3 regions of the Lysinibacillus sp. S1 genome follow, and region 2 is predicted to be linked to each of the others. Evidence: riboswitches for the same ligand, from Rfam matches in the RefSeq annotation. Region 2 holds a riboswitch; each other region holds the start of a gene.
The links. Region 2 has a riboswitch for S-adenosylmethionine ahead of ACHZEU_RS18485 (methionine ABC transporter ATP-binding protein). Riboswitches for the same ligand answer to the same signal wherever they lie in the genome.

Region 1 (5,449 bases), 400 kb from region 2:
TATTATTGAAATGTTTAACGGAACCATTGATGAGATGTATTACCAAAGGCGGGTAAAAATTGCAAAGGTGCATGTCCACATTGGGCTTAGAACACAGTGGTATATCTGCGCATTCCAAGATTTATCGATATCATTTATTGATTTAGTCGAAAAAAATATAGAATTTCCACAAGATCAATTTAATACGATCAGAGCTATATCGAAAATTTGTAATTTTGAGCAACAACTCGTTTTAGAAGCTTTTGAAAACACTGTGGAACAACTGAAAGAAAAAATGGTTCATGAAAAAGAAGCGATTGAACGACAGATTGTAGATTCTTCGGAAGCACTTGCAGCTATCTCGCAGGAAACCAATAATTCATTTTGCTGCTTAAGTAAGCAATCTGACGAAATTAAACATTTGGCAAAAAAATCACTCGATGTGTCTACGCTGGCTGAAAACCAAGCACTTGAGGGTCGCAAGCGTTTAAAAAATCAATCACAAAATATGCTCAATATTAGTCATTCTCTTCATGATATAGAAGAAAATATTGAACAATTATCAGGTATGTCTAAGGAAATGGAAACAATTATGAGTGTTGTGACCAATATTGCGAATCAAACGAATCTATTGGCTTTAAATGCTGCAATTGAAGCAGCACGTGCTGGGGAAGCGGGAAAGGGCTTTAGCGTAGTGGCCGATGAAGTACGTAAATTATCAATTCAGACAAAAGAATCTGTTACAGCGGTGGCTTTGTTATTGAAAAAGACAGGTGAACGAACAGAGAAATTAGAGTATTCTTTGACCAACATTCAAGATGAAGTTGCAGCAGGTGAAGAAAATATGTTACAAACTGAAGGCCAATTTACGAGTATATTGGGAGCCATGACAGAAGCAAAAGATCAAAATGAGTGTATGGCAACAAAAATACAAGCAATTGTAGGTATATTAAGTGAATTAGGCACTTCATTTACTGAGGTAACAAATTCAGCTGAAAAATTAGCGAGCTTTGCGCAAAATTTAAAAGGATAGACTACTAACATTTACATTCTATTTTTCATATTTTTAGACGTAATAAACACTATAGTACCTATTTAAATGTTTGTTGTGAAGTTATCGCTATAGAGGATCAATTTTATAGAGGTTCAGAAAGTAAGAGCTATTTCACTGATGAAATAGCTCTATTTTTGCTAAATTTGTAAAGGGTTTAACGTAATTTTCAATGAAAAAGGATTATACTGTAGAAAGAATGAATAATAGGGGCGGTTATGATGAAAACAGTTGTTGTTTTAGGCGGCGGTATTACAGGACTATGTACAATGCATTATTTGCAACGTCAAGTGAAGGAACATAATTTAGATGTTCGTCTAGTGCTTATAGAAAAAAATACATATTTAGGAGGCAAATTATATTCAGCACATGAACAAGGTTTCATCATGGAAACGGGTGCTGATTCTATTGTAGCCCGTCATCAAGGCGTTATGGAACTCGTTCAGGAGCTTGATTTTGAGGCGGAATTAGTTTACAACGAAACAGGTATTTCTTATATTTATACGAATAATGAGTTACATGCTATTCCGGCAGATTCAACTTTCGGAATACCGATGAGTGTAGCATCCTTAGAGGAAAGTACACTTATTTCCGAGCAGGGAAAAAAAGAAGCGTTGAAGGATTTAACATTGCCAAACAATGGCTTCACAAAGGAAAGTTCGATTGGTGAATTTTTAACTTACTATTTAGGAGAGGAACTGGTGAAAAACCAAATTGCACCAGTCCTTGCAGGTGTTTATTCGGGAGATTTACATCAGCTTTCTATTGGCTCTACTTTACCGTATTTAATTGATTATAAGAATGATTTTGGAAGTATTATTAAAGGCTTTGATGCGAATCGTGAGCAATTTGTTAAAGCAGCGAACAAAAAATTTATATCCTTTAAAAATGGTTTATCTTCTTTAATTGATCGACTTGAACAAACCTTATCCGATGTAGAAATTATCAAGGGTGTTACTACACTAAATGTTCAAAAACAAGATAAGAACTACACAATTTCCTTAGCTAATGGTGAAATTATTGAGTCAGATTATGTCGTTTTAGCATTACCGAACGATACTGTACAAAATCTGCTACAGGATGAATCTTTAAACCGCTATTTTGACCAATTTACGACAGCGTCAGCGATTACTATCTATTTGGGTTTTGATGTGCCAGACGCTAAATTGCCAGCAGATGGAACGGGCTATATTGTTTCCCATAATTCAGACGTAACTTGTAATGCAGCAACTTGGACTAGTCGTAAATGGAAGCATACATCGAAAGAAAATAAATTACTTGTGCGACTCTTTTATAAGAGCATCAATCCAGCCTATGAGCAACTACGCGCCATGACGGATGAAGAATTAGCAGCAGTTGCTTTAGAAGATGTGAGAAAGAGCCTAGGAATAGAGGAGCAGCCAACCGTTGTGAATGTAACAAAATGGATTGATCAAATGCCTAAATATGATCTAGCACATCGTGAAGCATTACAAGGCTTACTACAAGAATTACATGAGAAATATCCTAATTTATCGATTGCAGGGTGCTCGTATTTTGGCGTAGGTATTGGTGCTTGCATTCAAAACGGGAAAAAAATTGGTGAAGAGCTTGCAAAGGAACTTGCCAATTTCTAAGGTTTTAAGTGGAAAAAAACTTTGTTATGTGAAATAGTCTTGACTCATTCGTCAGTAAACGATATGATTCTTTTAATTATTTAAAAAATTCATACTTAATTCTTATCAAGAGAAGCAGAGGGACTGGCCCATTGAAGCTTCAGCAACCAACTTTATTGTCAGGTGCTAAATCCAGAAGACCGTTGAGTCGAAGATGAGAAGGAACAACAATGATGAATCGTTAAAGCCTTCTTTTTTTATGAAAGAAGGCTTTTTATTATATAGAGACATAGGAAGAGAGGCTAATTTTATGGGATTGCTTGAAAGGTTAAAAACGCATGTTTTGACGGCAGACGGTGCAATAGGCACAGTGCTATATGGCTATGGATTGGAGTATTGCCATGAGGAAATGAATGTTCAGAGACCCGAGTTAATTGAAAAGATTCATAGAGAATATATTGCAGCTGGTGCTGACATCATTCAAACGAATACGTACGGTGCAAATGCCATTAAATTAGCTCGCTATGGATTAGAATCACGTGTCCAACAATTTAATGAAGCTGCTATCACCATCGCAAAACGAGCAGCGGCTGATGGCGGTCAATTTGTTTTAGGAACAATTGGTGGTATTCGGGGAATTCGTAAAAGTGATGCAACCTTGGATGAAATATTAGCAACTATTGAAGAACAAGCAAGCGTCTTACTTGCAGGGAATCCAGATGGCCTTTTACTTGAAACTTATTATGATTTTGAAGAATTAACAGCAACCTTAAAGATGCTACGAGAAAAAACAAAATTGCCGATTATTGCACAAGTTTCTATGCATGAGCCCGGTGTTCTACAAAATGGGATGTCTTTAAATAATGCTCTCCATGAGCTTGAAGCCCTAGGTGCTGATATTGTTGGTGTCAATTGTCGACTAGGTCCACACCATACAATTCAGGCATTTGAAGGTGTAGAACTTCCTAATAAGGCATTTATGTCGGCCTATCCAAATGCATCACTTCTGGACTTAGAGGATGGGCGTGTCGTTTATGAATCAGAAGCTGATTATTTTGGTCGAGCGGCTGTTGAATTGCGTGATCAAGGTGTACGTTTAATAGGGGGCTGCTGTGGTACAACACCCAAACATATTGCAGCAGCAAAGAAGTATTTAGAAGAGTTATCACCGGTTCAGGAGAAGCATGCGAAGCCTAAAAAGATTGAGATTGTTCGGGAAGCGGAGCCAACAAAGTATGAGCCTCTTCATGAAAAGGTTAAACGTGAACGCTCTGTCATAGTAGAGTTGGATACGCCTAGACATTTAGAGATTGATGGGTTCCTTGAAGGAGCAAAGCAATTATATGATGCAGGTGCAGATGTAGTTATGATGGCAGACAATTCATTGGCCTCTCCACGTATTAGCAATATTGCAATGGGCGCATTGTTGAAGAGCTCACATGGTGTACGCCCACTAACTCATATTACATGTCGAGACCGTAATTTAATTGGTCTACAATCTCATTTAATGGGGTTAAATGCTTTAGGTATTCATGATGTGTTGGCCGTTACGGGTGATCCAACGAAAGTAGGAGATTTCCCAGGTGCGACAAGTGTTTATGATGTATCTTCCATGGAGCTAATCCAATTAATTAAGCAATTAAATGAAGGGGTCTCTTTCTCAGGTAAGCCACTTCGTAAAAAAGCAAATTTCTCAGTTGCTGCTGCATTTAATCCAAACGTCCGTGTGTTAGATCGTGCTGTGACACGCTTGGAGAAGAAAATTGAGCATGGGGCAGACTACTTCATTTCTCAACCAGTATATACGATCGAGAAAATTGTAGAGATTTATGAGGCAACAAAGCATTTACAAGCTCCAATTTACATCGGTATTATGCCTGTTACGAGTTATAAAAGCGCTGAATTTTTACATCATGAAGTGCCAGGTATCAAATTATCTGAAGATGCCTTAACAAGAATGAAAGCATGTGGAGAAGATAAAGAAAGGGCAACATTGGAAGGGATTGCTATTGCCAAAGAATTAGTAGAAGTGGCTACGCAATATTTCAATGGGATTTACCTTATTACACCATTTTTACGTTACGATGTGACACTAGAGTTGATGAAATATATAGAGCAATTGGATGAACAGAAAAAAGGAGTAAGTATACATGGCTAAGCACTCGATTGAAGAGCAACTAGAGAAACGTATTTTAATTCTTGATGGCGCAATGGGAACAATGCTACAAAATGAAAATTTATCAGCAGAGGATTTTGGTGGCGAGGAACTTGATGGCTGTAATGAAAATCTTGTGCTTACTAGACCAGATGTTATTGAAAAAATTCACCATAAATACTTAGAGGCAGGCGCAGATATTATTTGTACAAATACATTTGGTGGGACGCCTCTTGTGTTAAATGAATATGATCTTGGCACAAAAGCAGAAGAAATTAATAAGCGTGCAGTGGAAATTGCTCGCCAAGCAGTGGATCGTTATTCCACATCGGATTGGCCACGTTTTGTTGCAGGGGCTATGGGGCCAACAACAAAAACGTTATCAGTAACAGGTGGTATTACATTTGAAGAGCTAGAGGAAAATTTTTATGTACAGGCAAAAGCTTTAATTGAGGCAGGAGCCGACGTTTTGTTATTAGAAACAAGTCAGGATATGCTCAATGTCAAAGCAGGCACACTTGGCGTAAAGCGCGCTTTTGCATCAACGGGAAAAGAGCTACCTGTCATGATTTCAGGAACAATAGAACCGATGGGTACAACGCTTGCAGGGCAAACAATTGATGCCTTTTATATTTCGATCGAGCATATTAAACCATTATCAGTTGGCCT
Region 2 (5,449 bases):
CGCTTAAGCCAATTAAGCCTAGAAGAGCAAAAGCAAGGAAAAGTGATTGCAGGTGCGATTGCTGAATATGCTATTGAATGCTCTATTGCCAAAGTATTCGGTTCAGAAACATTAGACTATATTGCAGATGAAGCAGTACAACTTCATGGCGGTTATGGCTTTATGGCTGAATATGAGGTAGAGCGTATTTACCGTGATTCTCGTATTAATCGAATTTTTGAAGGTACAAACGAAATTAACCGCATGATTGTACCTGGCACATTTATGAAAAAGGCGCTAAAAGGTGAGCTACCATTATTACAAGTTGCCCAAAATTTACAGCAAGAGCTGCTTATGCTAATGCCAGAGGATATCGGTACAGAGCCGTTAGCACAAGAAAAATATTTAGTGAAAAATGCCAAGAAGATTGCTGTATTAGCTGCAGGATTAGCAGCACAACGCTTTGGTGCAAAGCTTGATCAAGAGCAAGAAGTATTGGTAAACATTGCGAATATAGCTAACCAATTATTTGCAATGGAATCAGCTGTCTTACGTACAGAAAAAGCAATTGCTCGTGACGGTGCTGAAAAAGCACATCAAAAATTGCTATACACACAAATTTTCTGCCAAGAAGCATTCGCAGAAATCGAAAAAGAAGCAAAAGACACAATTCTTGCTTCAGCGGATGGCGATGCAGCCCGTATGACATTATCTGCACTGCGTAAGCTAACGCGTAATAATCCATATAATTTAATTGCGAAGAAGCGTGAGGCTTCCGTTAAATTAATTGATGCTGAAAAATATATTGTTTAATAGTGCAAATTTAACCTAGCTATCTGCAAAAGATAGCTAGGTTTTTTTATATGAGATGGATAATCGTAAAAGGAGCGGATAAATTTGCACAACTGGTGGATAAACTTACAAAAAAGAGTGAAGTTCACCATTGAAAACAACTATGATGGTATACTACAGAAAAAGACAGAAGAGGAGCATTGTAATGACGATTCAATTTTTCCATTATCCGAAATGTACAACATGTAAAAAGGCACAGAAGTGGTTAAATGAGCATGAGGTTTCCTATGAAGAGGTACATATCGCAGAGCAACCTCCCACTAAAGAAGAATTAACAGCTATTTGGCAAGCTAGTGGACAGCCTTTGAAGAAATTTTTTAATACCTCAGGCATGAAATATCGTGAGCTTGGTTTAAAGGACAAGTTAGCAGAAATGACGGAGGATGAGCAGCTTGAGCTACTTGCTTCAGATGGCATGTTAATTAAACGTCCCATCGTGACAGATGGAAAAAAAGTTACTTTAGGTTTTAAAGAAGTAGATTTTGAGCAAGCTTGGAAATAACCGTATTAAACCTTGTATTTATAGGAGAAGTATGGCACACTGAAAGTGAATATATTACATATTTATGGAGGGGTTTTTTGCATGAGCACACCTAAAGACTTACGATACTCTGAAGAACATGAATGGGTAAAAGTAGAAGATGGAAAAGTACGTATTGGTATTACTCACTTCGCACAATCTGAATTAGGAGATATCGTATTCGTTGAGCTTCCACAAGTTGGCGACGAAATCAAAACAGATGATCCATTCGGTAGCGTAGAATCAGTAAAAACTGTTTCTGAATTATATGCACCAATCTCAGGTACTGTAGTTGAAGTAAATGCAGATTTAGAAGATAGCCCAGAATTCGTTAATGAATCACCATATGAAAAAGCATGGATGATCGTTGTTGAGCCTGCTGACGCATCAGAAGTTGAGAAACTAATGACAGCAGAGCAATACGAAGAAATGATCGCTGAATAAGACAAGCCATAATCGAAAAACGTCGGAAACTACCGGCGTTTTTTGTTATATAATGACTTATAAGTGGGGATCTCTAAATGGAGGTGGCGTAATGTTCGAGGGAAAATGCTTGATAGTAGAAGGGCGCTCAGATAAGCTACAAATTGAGCCTATTTTGAATGAGAATGTTACAATACTATGTACGAATGGTACAATTGGTGTGCATCAATTAGAAGAACTACTGGATCCCTATGAGGGCTGTGAGCTATTTACTTTTTTTGATGCAGATACTTCTGGTGATAAGCTACGTGCATTAATGGACAGACATTATCCAGAGGCTGAGCATCTGCGCACAATGCCAACATACAAGGAAGTAGAAACGACACCAAGAAAAGTGCTAGCAATGATTTTACTGCGTGCACATTTTTCAATCCATAATGAATATATTTTGTAAGGTTGCGTGAGTAAATGGAAGAATGGTCAATAGAGCAGTGGGAAGCGGCTAAACAGTCGGGAGAGAAAACTGCATTTTATTTATATACACCGATGTGTGGAACGTGTGCAGTGGCATCTAAAATGATGTCCATTATTGAGCAATTACTGCCACAGCTACAAATGGGTAAAGCAAATATCAACTTTTTGGAACACATAGCTTATGAGCATCAAATTGAAAGTGTTCCCTGTCTACTCATCAGTGATGGCGGAAAAGTGACAGAAAAGATTTATGCTTTTCAATCCGTACCATTTTTATATGAATTGTTAAAAAAATCAATTGACTGAACTTTACTAGCGTGGTAAAGTATCAAATATATTATTAAAACATTAAATATATCGAACTCTTATGAAGAGTGGCGGAGGGAAGTGCCCTATGAAGCCCGGCAACCATCACAATGTGAAAAGGTGCCAAATCACCCAAAGATTTTTCTTTGAAAGATGAGAGAACGGTTTAACGTATCATACGTGACCCCTTCTACTTGTCTGTGAGTGAAGGGGTTTTCTATATGAGAAAAGGAGTATTCGCTATGATCCAGCTTCAAAATATTACAAAGAAATACAAAACAGCAAATGGCGAATTAACGGCAGTCAAAGACGTCAACCTTACTATTAATAAAGGTGAAATTTTTGGCATTATCGGCTATAGTGGTGCTGGTAAAAGTACCATGATTCGTTTATTAAACGGTTTAGAGAAACCGACAGCAGGAACAGTAACGGTGAACAATCAAGAATTTTCATCGATAAAAGGGCAAAAGCTTAGAGCAGCTAGACAAAAGGTAAGTATGATTTTCCAGCATTTTAATTTACTTTGGTCAAGAACAGTTGCCGAAAATATTGCATTCCCTTTAGAAATCGCAGGCTTCCCAAAGGCCCAACGTGAAGCGCGTGTGAAGGAATTAATTGCCCTTGTACGCTTAGAAGGGCGCGATAACGCATATCCATCCCAGCTTTCCGGGGGACAAAAGCAGCGCGTACGAATTGTACGTGCATTAGCGAATAATCCAGAGGTTTTACTATGTGATGAGGCGACATCCGCACTCGACCCTGAAACAACGGATGCAATTCTTGATTTACTCGTAGATATAAATGAACGCTTAGGCTTAACAATCGTCCTGATGAACCACGAAATGCATGTCATCCGCAAAATTTGTCATCGTGTAGCGGTGATGGAGGCAGGCGAAATTGTGGAACGTGGTGAGGTATTACAAGTCTTCCAAGCCCCACAGGCGGCTATTACTAAGAAGTTTGTATCTCAAATTACCGACACTAAGGAAACACAAGATACGGTAGCACAAATTAAAACAAACTATCCAACTGGACAACTTGTCAAATTGATTTTTGTTGGTGAAAAAACAGAACAGCCTGTCATCTCACATCTTGTGAAACAATTTGATGTAGAAGTAAGTATTGTTCACGGAAATATTTCACAAACAAAAAATGGTGCATATGGTACATTGATTGTGCAAATTGATGGCTCTCAGACAAATGTCACTGAAGCCCTTCGTTATTTAAATACAGTGGAAGTACAGACGGAGGTGATTGAAAATGCTAACTAATCTCTTTCCGAATGTAGACTGGGAAAATATGTGGCAAGCTACGTATGAAACTTTATACATGACAGCTATATCAACGGTTGTGACATTTATTCTTGGGTTAGTCATTGGTATTGTTCTATTTCTAACTAGCCCCAATCAGTTATGGGCAAATAAAATCGTTAACTTTTTAACAGGATCACTCGTTAATATTTTCCGTTCCATTCCATTTATCGTATTAATTATTTTATTAATTCCATTTACGAAGTTTTTACTAGGTACAATTCGCGGTGCCAATGCGGCATTACCTGCTTTAATTATCGGTGCAGCACCGTTTTATGCTCGTATGGTATTAATTGCGTTACGTGAAATTGATAAAGGTGTGATTGAAGCAGCCCGTTCAATGGGAGCAAAAACTTCTACAATTATTTGGAAAGTATTGGTTCCGGAATCATTACCAGCTTTGATTTCTGGTATCACTGTAACGGCTGTTGCTCTTGTAGGTTATACAGCGATGGCAGGAATTATTGGTGCAGGTGGTCTTGGTAACTTAGCTTTCTTAGACGGCTTCCAGCGAAATCGCCAAGATGTGACATTAATGGCAACTATTTTGATCTTAGTAGTCGTATTTATTATTCAATGGATTGGTGATTTAATTACTGAAAAAATTGATAAACGCTAGCACGAAAATGAGGTTATTCCGGTTTTTACCGCTAACATATTTAAAACAAATACAAGGGAGTGTCATAAATGAAAAAGTTATTAGCAGGATTATTTTTATCAATACTTGTACTAGCATTAGCAGCTTGCGGTACAGATAAAAAAGAAGATGAAAAATCAGCATCTGGCGATCAAACAGATAGCAAAGAAAACGTAACATTAAAAGTAGGTGCTTCTAATACACCACACGCAGTTATTTTAGAAAAAGCAAAACCGATCTTAGCTAAAGAAGGCATAGACCTTAAAATTGAAACGTATACAGATTATGTTCTACCAAACCAAGATTTAGACTCAAAAACACTTGATGCAAACTATTTCCAGCACATTCCTTACTTAGAGCTACAAATTAAAGACAATGGCTATGATTTCGTTAATGCAGGTGGCGTTCATATTGAACCAATCGGTATTTACTCTAAAAAATATAAAACGTTAGAAGACCTGCCTGAAGGCGCAACAATTTTACTTTCTAATTCAGTATCTGACCATGGTCGTATGCTGTCATTGTTAGAGGCTAAAGGCTTAATCAAATTAAAAGAAGGCATTGATAAAACAGCAGCAGAATTAAAGGATATTGAAGAAAATCCTAAAAACTTTAAATTCGATGCAAATACTGCCCCAGAAATGCTTGTACAAATGTACGAAAACGATGAAGGCGATGCAGTACTTATCAATTCTAACTTTGCCATCGATAACGGTTTAAACCCAATTGAAGATGCTATTTCTCTTGAAGATAAAGAATCTCCATATGTTAACATCATCGCTGTACGTGCAGGTGATGAATCAAAACCTGAAATTAAAAAATTATTAGAAGTATTAACATCTAAAGAAATCCAAGACTTCATTTTAGAAGAGTGGAAAGGTGCAGTAGTACCGGTAAAATAAGAATTAAAAATTTTATAAAAGGGTACATAAGTTTAACGACTTATGT
Region 3 (5,449 bases), 2.0 Mb from region 2:
ATGGCCCAGCCTTTTCTCATTATCGATTTATCCAATAAAAAGCACCAGGGCAAACTAAAGTTTCCTTTGTTCGTTTAGGATCCTTTAATGTCACACCAAATGGTCCCTCTTTGACATGACCAAGTGTCATTGTCATCGCGCTCTCTTCCTCATAGAAATCTAAACGCATATTCGGTAGCTGTAGTGACWKATACTGCTCATATTGCGTAVGCACHGGTAGCTGTAACACCTCTTGCCACAGCTTAACTGTTGCCTGCATGTCCTTGACGTAGAATTGGACGGATTCCATCGTTATAGCCTGTTTGACATCAATGGCACCACTTGCCTTTAATTGAACCAAACGCTCTTCATCTTCCTCCGCCCATTCAATCAAAAATGGAAAATCAATTGGCAGATCTGGCTTACCAAAATGCAGTAGCTTCCATTCTACCACAGTGCCATCTGGTCTTGTTCTGCTACATGCATCTGGTCCATATACTTCATAGCCCAATGCTCGCAAGCGTCGACCCTCTTCCTCAATATTTTTTGTGCGCAGAGCAATTCGAGAAAATCCCTGGCGCTCTTGATCACGTTTAAACGTATAATGTAGGGAATATGGGTATTGTGCCGCTTGCTCAAATAAATCACGATCATAGATAGCAATTTGTTCAATATAGCTTAAGCCAAAGTAGCTTAACGTATTATAAGTCCCCCACATCGTGTGCTGCCCACCATTCACTGTATGGACATTTCGTTTATTGAAGAAAACCTTTATATTTTCTGGTGATTCCACTTGATGAACCAAATGATCAAAATATAAAGTCATGGCCATTCCCCTTTCTTTCCCCATTACCTTTACCTGTATGTTTGATTAGTTTAAAATTTACTCAAGAAAAGGAGTTACTAGTAGGATATGAAAAAAAGTTTCGTTTACCTACAAACTCCRTTCACTAATTTCATAAAGAGGTGATTTGAATGACAGATKTAGTAGCTGCTTTTAAATTGGCATTAGGTAATTATCCTACAGGCGTAACAGTTGTCACGACATGTCATGACACAAAACCGATTGGCTTAACCGTCAATTCCTTTGCATCTGTTTCAATCGACCCGCTCCTTATTTTGTGGTCACTCGATAAAAAATCTCAGCTCCATCCTTATTTCACGACTGCGCCAAATTTTGCGGTCAATATTTTAGCGAGTGATCAAGAGCATTTATGTACACTATTTGCCAGTAAAATCCCTGATCGCTTTGCACAAGCAAAATGGTCAACTTCCTCTTTAGGACTACCGATTTTACATGATACAGCAGCTAATTTACAATGTAAAACATTTCAGCAAATCGATGCTGGCGACCATACCATTTTTATTGGGCAGGTCGTAGACATTACAAATGCTCAAAAAGAGCCTTTGCTTTATCATCGCCGTCATATCGGTCCCATACCAAAAAGCTTTTATAGCTAGTCTTTACACAAAAAAAGGGCCACTTGTAAGCACAGGAAATCCTTCATGCTTATAGGTGGCCGTTTGACATAAGTTCTACTGAAATCATTGTTATTTTTTCTGCGGAAATCTCTGCTTTTCAAGCCTATTAATTTGCACAATCACACCATCTTGAATCGTAATATGCACTTCACCAAATTCAAGATTTTGAATCGCCTTCGCAATTGCCTCTAGTTTCTTATCATCTACTTTTACTGACTGAGCCATACGATACACCCCTTCTTTTTTATCCTAATTGTTCATAAAGAGGCCAACGCATCAAACTGATTGATAGCCCCTCCTATCTCTCAGACACCATCTGTTGGATTTGGCACCTGTTGTTCGGTTGCCGAGGCTTCATTGGGCCAAGTCCCTCCACCTCTCTTGATAAGAGTACTGCGTTTCTTGAAAATAATTCTATAATTCTGCTATAGGAATGTCAATACAAAATATTAGAAAACCTAGTTGAATACTATGCAATATGTCGTTTAGATTAAAAGACTCCCTAAACCTAAAGTATTTTATGCCTAGTCAGTGAGAAATAGATGGCAATCCATTAATTTATTACAAGCTCCATTTCCTCATCATGAATTCAAGTGGGCCTCGATGATGTTTAGTCCTCCACCATACAGAAACAACGACACATCCTAAAAAATAACAGCAGGCATACAGCATGGAAAAAGCAAGTGTTTGGTTCTCCAGCTTTTGGCAAATAATTAGTATTCCAATGCCTATAACAACATGGCCAACATAATGCGTTAAAGACATTTGTCCTGTTAATATGAAAGATTGAATAACTTTATTTTTACATGTCTCTACAAGATAGATGGAGCCAACAATGATAACAATAGCCGAAGCCGAATTAGATAGGACATACATCATATTCGGTGGAATCGGTCCTGTATCAAATAAATACAATGCACTCTCTACATCTAATAAATGAATGGTTGTCATCTTAATGAATAACGTTGAACAAGTCTCAGTCATGATGACTAACAATAAACCTATCACCAGTAAGTTTTTTCTTAATGTATGATTTGTTAAATCTAATGTGCCCATTACCATACCTATCAGAAAGAAGCAAATCCAGGGGAATAGTGGATGATAGCCATTAAACATCAAATTTCTTATAAATCCTGCTGGTGTCCAAAAATCAAGATACTCTAGTAGCACATATGTTGGATGCCAACCAGCAAGGTAACTAAATTGAATTTGAAGCCATTGTGAAAGGATAAGGATGGCACCGATTATGAAGATCATCATTTTCTTGGATTGGGCAATCAACCAAGCAGCAACAAACATATACACGCCATAATAATGTAAGATATCTCCTGTCCAGCCGATTGCATATAATATTATCCCTATCGTAAATAACAAAAGCGCCCTCTTCCACAAAGTAAGTCGATTTTGACGAAGAAGGATTGGGTCCTTACTCTCTCTAGCCTGACGAGTCATTAAGGCTGTCCCTATTCCTGCTAGCATAACAAATACGGCCGAAGCACGTCCCTCGAAAAGATGTTGGAAGGCAATTAACCATGTTGAACCATTCGTTGTAGAATCTGTTATGACGCCAAAATTGACAATGAACATGCCAAGCATGGCGAGAGCTCTTGCAAAATCAAGACCTTCAATGCGCCGATCATCATTTCTTTTTGTCATCTTTGCCCCCTTGGATAACGCTATGTACAGCCTCCTTCCAAATAGCCCTATAGTTCAATTGGTTGCCTGTTAACATGAAATTACCGATATTATCATAGACGAGGGCTAGCATTTGTGCCTTCGCTTCTATATGGGGAGTATCCTCTAGCACCCCTAGCTGTACGCCATATCGTAGGATAGCAACAAAGCTCGTTAAAAAACTGGTTTCTAGCTCTACTAATTGTCTTTTATAGTTTTCATCGCGGGCCGCTAATAGTACATATTGATTAAATATTTTATTAAAATAAGGGTCCTTGTCCTGTGCCTCAATAGATTTATAGCCTAGCTTAAGTAATTCCTCCTTAAAATTAGCAGAAGAAAGCTCTTTATAATCCACAGCGACATCATGTTGAATTTCTTTATACAATTCATCAAATATGAAAGCGATTAATTGATCCTTTGATTGAAAATAATAGTAAATGGCTGGTTTTGAAATACCGACCTCTGTAGCAATCATTGCTAAGCTTGTTTTTTCAAATCCATTTTCCGCAAACATCCCATAAGCAATTTCTATAATTTTGTGAAAAGTTTGTTCTTTATTTCCCATTATTACCCTCCTTTTTTTACCGACCGTTAAGTAAATATTATAGGATGCTAACCTTTTAGACAAGAAAAAACTGTGTAGAAATATTTCTCTACACAGTTCACATTTATTGATTTTGTAAATACATCATTAAAGCTTCTGCTGTTTTTTGCTTGCCCATTACTTTAAGAGGCTGTCCATCGGCAGGTACAATCCAATGAGGTTCATCCCCCCCATATAAAGACTGAGAGCTATTTGCTACCATAAATTGTGCATTGGCTGTTTCCATACGCAGTCTGGCACGAGCTAACAAGAATTCCTCATCATTCGTTGCTTCGAGCTTAAAGCCTACTAACGTTACATTCGGTTGCCATCCCTTAATTTGACCTAATACTTTTGGTGCTTTTTTAAAATGAATAATAGGTGGTTCGTCAGAAGGCATTTTCCCCGTTTCCTCCATTAAATTACCTGATTGATCATATACTTTGTCAATGACCCAATCAGAGCCCGCAGCCGCCATAATGACGATATCGACATGTTGTTGTTGAACTGCATGACGCACCTTTTGTCCTAAATCCTCTATGCCTTCAAATTGTATCAATGTCATATCATTTTGGTTTTCTGGAAGCTGTGCAAAGTAACCATGCATGTATACTACGTTAGCGCCAGCAGCCAGCGCCGCCTCTGCTAAATAACACCCCATTGTGCCTTTTGATAAATTCGTATGACCTCGTACACGATCCCATTTTTCAAGTGTTCCCCCACTTGTAATGAGTACGGTTTTGCCCTGTAATGTCCCCATACACTCACCTATTTTCTTAAATATATACAAATACTATTTTAACGTAATGTAAGGATAGGCTTCAATAGCCACTATTTTAGGGAGCTGTTTTGTTCTTTTAGCCAAGCACTTAATATCTCTGCAAATTTCTTTGTGACGGGCGAAGCATGGTGTTTCATGGCAATACCAATCGTTCGGTAGCCACCTTGCTTTAATGGAATCGCTCTCAATGTTGGCGGTAAATTTTGAATAACCAACTGAGGTAAAATACTGATCCCTAAATGATGAGAAATCATGGAAAGAATCCCTACCTCCTCGGAAAGCTCAAAGCGGATATTCGGCTTAACATGATATTGCTCTAATAGCACCTTGACATCATTTGTCCCTTTATAGGAAGTCATAATAAATGGCATATCCTCTAAATCTACGATATCAATTTCTGTCTTATCAAACAATGGACTTTTATCCGAAACAATACATAATAATGGGTCTTGTTGGAGCTCAGTGAACTGATATTGCTCTGACTTTTGACCATTCAAAAATCCTGCTTCTACTTCACCACTTAAAAGCCATTGTTCAATTTCATAGTAATCTCCCTCTCGTAACTCCACCTGTATCCCTGGAAATTGATTATCCATAATCCGAACAATTTCTGGCATCCAATTTGAAGAAATACTCGATATCACACCAATTCGAACCTTACCTCGTGTCACGCCATGAATGTGAGCTGCTTCCTGTTGCAATAATTCCTGAGCATCCAAAACCTGACGCATTGCCCTTAGCATTGTTTGTCCCTCACTCGTTAATGTCACACCCACACGACTTCGATGAATGAGCGCAAAGCCAAACTCTTTTTCTAAACTCGACACGGCATGACTCACAGCAGATTGTGTTAACCCTAGCGCATCAGCTGCTTTTGTAAAGCTTGCCACCTCTGCCACCTTTGTTAAAATCTCATATTTCACTAAGCTCATCCGCAATCCCTCTAT

Region 1: it holds a riboswitch for S-adenosylmethionine, as region 2 does, so the genes downstream of both, ACHZEU_RS16460 (bifunctional homocysteine S-methyltransferase/methylenetetrahydrofolate reductase) here and ACHZEU_RS18485 (methionine ABC transporter ATP-binding protein) in region 2, are expected to answer to the same signal.
Region 3: it holds a riboswitch for S-adenosylmethionine, as region 2 does, so the genes downstream of both, ACHZEU_RS05570 (YezD family protein) here and ACHZEU_RS18485 (methionine ABC transporter ATP-binding protein) in region 2, are expected to answer to the same signal.

What each region holds. Positions count from the first base shown of each region.
Region 1 is NZ_CP173154.1:3,305,480-3,310,928, forward strand. Features, by position in the region: gene ACHZEU_RS16450 (globin-coupled sensor protein) at 1-1,012, shown strand, start outside; gene ACHZEU_RS16455 (protoporphyrinogen oxidase) at 1,252-2,646, shown strand; SAM riboswitch class I at 2,746-2,846, shown strand; gene ACHZEU_RS16460 (bifunctional homocysteine S-methyltransferase/methylenetetrahydrofolate reductase) at 2,936-4,783, shown strand; gene metH (methionine synthase) at 4,776-5,449, shown strand, end outside.
Region 2 is NZ_CP173154.1:3,708,728-3,714,176, forward strand. Features, by position in the region: gene ACHZEU_RS18460 (acyl-CoA dehydrogenase family protein) at 1-792, shown strand, start outside; gene ACHZEU_RS18465 (arsenate reductase family protein) at 977-1,333, shown strand; gene gcvH (glycine cleavage system protein GcvH) at 1,415-1,795, shown strand; gene ACHZEU_RS18475 (hypothetical protein) at 1,887-2,228, shown strand; gene ACHZEU_RS18480 (thioredoxin family protein) at 2,243-2,554, shown strand; SAM riboswitch class I at 2,611-2,714, shown strand; gene ACHZEU_RS18485 (methionine ABC transporter ATP-binding protein) at 2,797-3,825, shown strand; gene ACHZEU_RS18490 (methionine ABC transporter permease) at 3,815-4,483, shown strand; gene ACHZEU_RS18495 (MetQ/NlpA family ABC transporter substrate-binding protein) at 4,552-5,403, shown strand.
Region 3 is NZ_CP173154.1:1,036,368-1,041,816, forward strand. Features, by position in the region: gene ACHZEU_RS05560 (VOC family protein) at 20-805, opposite strand; gene ACHZEU_RS05565 (flavin reductase family protein) at 955-1,440, shown strand; gene ACHZEU_RS05570 (YezD family protein) at 1,531-1,686, opposite strand; SAM riboswitch class I at 1,757-1,852, opposite strand; gene ACHZEU_RS05575 (DUF418 domain-containing protein) at 2,023-3,117, opposite strand; gene ACHZEU_RS05580 (TetR/AcrR family transcriptional regulator) at 3,101-3,703, opposite strand; gene ACHZEU_RS05585 (phosphopantothenoylcysteine decarboxylase) at 3,807-4,481, opposite strand; gene ACHZEU_RS05590 (LysR family transcriptional regulator) at 4,553-5,434, opposite strand.